One region of the Rhizobium lentis genome, then DNA from elsewhere that is predicted to be linked to it. Evidence: predicted binding sites of a transcription regulator. Region 1 holds the regulator's gene; the other holds the start of a gene.
The links. The regulator LexA, encoded in region 1, represses DNA repair genes until DNA is damaged. The targets are predictions, from matches to a motif close to TGTTCNNNNTGTGTTCNG.

Region 1 (2,464 bases):
TGGCTTTTCCACGGCGCTGTTTTCGATCGAGCACTTTCATCGCCTGACGGCCTACGGCCTCCCGGCAAACCTCGCGACGATGCCGATGATCTCCTTCATTGTCATGCCGGCCGGGTTGTTCGCGATGCTGCTTATGCCTTTCGGCCTGGATGCACTGCCTTGGAAAGTGGTCGGATTCGGCCTCGATCTGGTGATCGCGGTGGCAAGGACGATATCCGGCTGGGGCGGGGATATCGGCATCGGTCGCTTGCCCGGCTGGTATTTCGCCGTGGCCGTGGCGGGCTTCCTGCTGATGACGCTCATGCGGACGCGGCTGCGCCATGTCGGCACCGCCATCATGGCAGTCTCGACGCTCGCTTTCCTGGTTCTGCCGGCTCGCCGGCCGCCGGATCTGGTGATTTCCGAGGATGGCGGTCTGGTCGCGATCGTCAAGGCGTCGGCAATGGCTTCCAATCGTGAAAGGCCGCCGGATTTCATCTTCGACCAGTGGCAAAGGGCACTGGTTCTGCCCACTCATGACCCGCCGAAAATGCTGGATGGCCCTGCTGTTCCCGAGGGAGACGATCGCCGCCTCAGGCTTTCGGCCGGTCAGCAGAACGAAGCGAGGCTCGCAATGCGGACTGCCGCAGCGGGGGGTACCGCGGAGCGTTTTTCCTGCGTCAAGAAAGCCTGGTGCGTAGCGAAGCTCGCCAACGGTCATGTCGTGACCGTCATCGAGAACGCCGCCTATCTCGGACCGGCCTGCGATGCCGGCGATATTGTCATCACGCCGGTGCGCCTGCGCTCGGCCAGCTGCCGCTCGGGCGCGACGCTGTTTACCGGCGAGACGCTGCGCCGGACCGGTTCGGTCGAACTGCGCATCACCGCCGGCGGCCCGGAGGTGGCGACCGCCTTCAATGCCCTATCGCGGCCATGGATGCGCCATCGCGCCTATGATTGGCGCAACGACAGTTTTACGGATTCTGGTCTGTCCGGTATCAGTGATAGCGGCGGATGAGGCCGATGAGCTTGCCCTGCACCTTGACGCGGTCGGGCCCGAAGATGCGGGTCTCGTAGGCGGGGTTGGCGGCCTCCAGCGCGATCGAGGCGCCCTTGCGGCGGAAACGCTTCAGCGTTGCTTCCTCGTCGTCGACAAGGGCAACGACGATATCGCCGGGACTTGCCGTGCTGCCGTTGCGAATGATCACGGTATCGCCGTCGAAGATGCCGGCCTCGATCATCGAGTCGCCCTTGACTTCAAGCGCATAGTGCTCACCGGAGCCGAGCATATCGGCGGGAACGACGATGTCGTGCGTGTTGTTCTGGATCGCCGAGATCGGAACGCCGGCAGCGATTCGTCCCATGACCGGTACGGAAACAGAGTTGCCGTTGTCGGCAACCGGTTTAGCGGCAGCGGGCGCTGCGGTCGGCTGGGGCTTGCCGAGGCTGCCCTCGATGACGCTCGGCGAAAAACCGCGGCGCGGCTGAAGACTGGGACTATAGGCCTCCGGAAGCTTGATCACTTCAAGCGCCCGGGCGCGGTTCGGTAGGCGGCGAATGAAGCCACGTTCCTCGAGCGCCGTGATCAGGCGGTGAATGCCGGATTTCGAGGCGAGATCAAGAGCATCCTTCATTTCGTCGAAGGAGGGAGGAACGCCGGATTCCTTCATGCGCTCATGAATGAAAAGGAGAAGCTCCTGTTGTTTGCGCGTGAGCATCGACGTCAGACCCCGTGATTGAAACAAATCCAGAACAGACCCTATATGTTCCATATGTGTTCCGCAAGTAGCTAAATTTCCGTAAAACTTCACGCCAACTCGTCGCGATTTTTATTTTCATTCGCCGGATTGGCGCCATGTCTTGCATTCAGGGAGGTGCTGTCGCACATCTCCTGTCGTTTCTGGGAGAGGAACCGATGAACGAGCATCTCGCCAAGCCGCACCCGCTGGATCACGTCGTTCTGCCCGTCGTCAATATCGATCTGGCGCGCGAGAGGCTCGGCAAGCTTGGCTTCACCGTAGCCGCCGATGCGCGCCATCCCTTTGGAACGGAAAACGCCTGCGTCTTCCTTGCCGACAAAACTTATCTGGAGCCGCTCGGCGTCGCGAGTATCGAGGAGAGCGACGCATCGGCGCTGAAAGGCAATGTCTTCACCGCCCGCAACCAAGCCTTTCGCTTTCGTTGCGGCGAGGAGGGGCTTTCGGCAATCGTTTTCGCCACCGAAGATGCTGCCCGCGATCATAGGAAATTCGCCAGTAGGGGATCGAGCGCCGGCGAGATGCTGGAGTTCAGCCGGCCGATGAAGATGCCGGATGGTTCCGAGAGCGTCGGCAGCTTCAGATTGGCCTTTGCGAGCGATCTGCGTGCGCCTGATTTCTTCCTCTTCACCTGTCAGCGCATCAACCCGCTCCCGGCCGACCGTGGTGCGCTGGAGAAACATGCCAATGGCGTCACCGGCATTGCCGAGGTGGCGCTTTGCGCGCCG
Region 2 (2,464 bases), 920 kb from region 1:
CGGCCGGCTGTGCGACGAGCCGGAAATAGGCCATGGCGTCGCGGATTTCGAGGCGCTCGTAGAAACGCGGGCCACCGATGACGCGGTAGTTGAGGCCAAGGGTGACGAAGCGGTCTTCGAATTCACGCATCTGGAAGGAGGCGCGCACCAGGATCGCCATGTCGTTCAACAGATGCTTTTGGCGCTGGAGCTGCTCGATCTCCTCGCCGATGGCGCGGGCCTCCTCCTCCGAATCCCAGGAGGCGTGGACCTGCACCTTGACGTCATCGGGGTCGGCGCGGTCGGTGAACAGTGTCTTGCCCAAGCGGCCTTCATTGTGGGCGATCAGATGGGCGGCGGCACCAAGGATATGTTCGGTCGAACGGTAGTTGCGCTCAAGCTTGATGACCCTGGCGCCGGGGAAATCCTTCTCGAAGCGCAGGATATTGTCGACCTCGGCGCCGCGCCAGCCATAGATCGACTGGTCGTCGTCGCCGACGCAGCAGACGTTCTGCGGCTCTCCTTTGGCGCGCTGGGCCAGCAGCCTCAGCCACATATATTGCGCGGTGTTGGTGTCCTGGTATTCGTCGACGAGGATATAGCGGAATCTGCCGTGATATTCCTTCAAGAGATCCGGGTTCTTACGGAAGATCGCGATCGGATGCATCAGCAGGTCGCCGAAATCGCAGGCATTCAGCGTCGAGAGGCGCGCCTGATAGGCGAAATAGAGATCGCGGCCGCGGCCGTTGGCAAAGGCGCGAGCGTCGCCCTCGGGAATATCGGCCGGGCCGAGGCCCTTGTTCTTCCAGGTGTCGATCATGCCGGCGAATTGCTTGGCCGGCCAGCGCTTGTCGTCGAGGCCCTCGGCCTGGATCAACTGTTTGATCAGGCGGACGACGTCGTCGGTATCGAGAATGGTGAAATCGGAGCTCAGGCCGACGAGTTCGGCATGGCGGCGCAGCAGCTTGACGCCGATCGAGTGGAAGGTGCCGAGCCACGGCATGCCTTCGACGGCGCCGCCGACGAGCAGCGCGATGCGCTCCTTCATCTCGCGGGCGGCCTTGTTGGTGAAGGTGACGGCGAGGATCTGCGAAGGGAAGGCGCGGCCCGTATTGAGGATATGGGCGATGCGGGTCGTCAGCACACGCGTCTTGCCGGTGCCGGCGCCGGCAAGCACGAGCACCGGACCCTCAAGCGTTTCGACGGCTTCCGTCTGCTCGGGATTGAGGCCTGCCAGATAATCCGGCCGCTTGCCGCCGTCGCGCGCCGCCATGGCGCGGGCGGCGATGCCGCCGGCGGCGGCGGGCCTTCCGGCCGCTGCGACAGACGGTTGCGGCTTGCGCGCTGCTTCGCCCGGCTCTTCGTCGAAGAAGGGAATATCGTCGAAATTATTGCTCATGGCGCGTAATGTAGTGATTCGGGAGGGAAAGACCAGAAATGATGTTCTGCTTTCATTCCTGAGTCACCGTTGCCGACGGATACCGGCGGCAAGGCCGCCGCCGGGTGCGGCTGCGATCGTCGCGCAGGTAAGCGGCGAAAATATTCCGATCGCAGCTTGTCGGCGCCGGCTCCGATAAGACGTCCTTGAAGCATCGGACGGGAGTCCGGGGTACTCGCCAACAAGGAGGCTGTCTTATGCCGCAGGTCGTTTCAAATCTCTGGTTCGCGGAGCAAGCGCGCGAAGCCGTTGAATTCTACGTGTCGATCATTCCGGATTCCAGGATCGGCCGCACCACTATATTGCCGGCGGAAACGCCGAGCGGGCCTCCCGGCAGCGTCGAACTGATCGAGTTCACGCTCGGCGACCAAGCCTTCCTGGCGATGAAGGCTGGTCCGCTCGACAGCTTCAACCATTCCTTCTCGATCGCCATCCTTTTGGAAAGCCAGGCGGAGATCGACCGGATATGGGATGCCTTCCTCGCCAATGGCGGCACGCCGGAGGCCTGCGGCTGGCTTCGGGATCGCTGGGGTCTTTCCTGGCAGATCGTGCCGCGTATACTTTCTGAAATGGTCGCCGACAGCGACCACGAGCGGGCAAAGCGCGTCACCGAGGTCATGCTCGGCATGGTCAAGATCGATGTGGCAGCGCTGGAGAAAGCGTTCAACGGCTGAGAGCCGGGAAGCGCGTGATCGGGATAAACCGGGCGGGCGGTGACGTTCACCCGGTTCCATCCTGCAGGGCTGGCGCTCGCTGCCCCACAGTCGGAGCCGGCTTGCTCTCACCGGCGGGAAATCGCCGATTTTCCATGGCTCGAATCACGGGCGCTATTGCACACCTTTTTAACGTGCATGTCACGTCGCTAAATGTGCTGATATCGCGAGGACCCTTTTCTCAACTACAATAAGAAACAGTTTCGTGGAGTAAAAAAAATACCGGTGCATGCACAATTTTGTGCATTGCCACAAACCGCCGGTCAGCGTGGAATATACCTACGAAACTATTGATTCTTAGGAACGCCGTGGCCATCTCGATGGTTATACGGCT

Region 2: J0663_RS01605 (ATP-dependent helicase) is a predicted target of LexA. The motif match lies at 1,421-1,438, and genes of this name have one in related genera.

What each region holds. Positions count from the first base shown of each region.
Region 1 covers NZ_CP071454.1:3,913,413-3,915,876, forward strand. The annotation lists gene J0663_RS19035 (ComEC/Rec2 family competence protein) at 1-997, shown strand, start outside; gene lexA (transcriptional repressor LexA) at 978-1,697, opposite strand; gene J0663_RS19045 (VOC family protein) at 1,895-2,464, shown strand, end outside.
Region 2 covers NZ_CP071454.1:308,413-310,876, reverse strand. The annotation lists gene J0663_RS01605 (ATP-dependent helicase) at 1-1,378, opposite strand, end outside; gene J0663_RS01600 (VOC family protein) at 1,615-2,091, shown strand.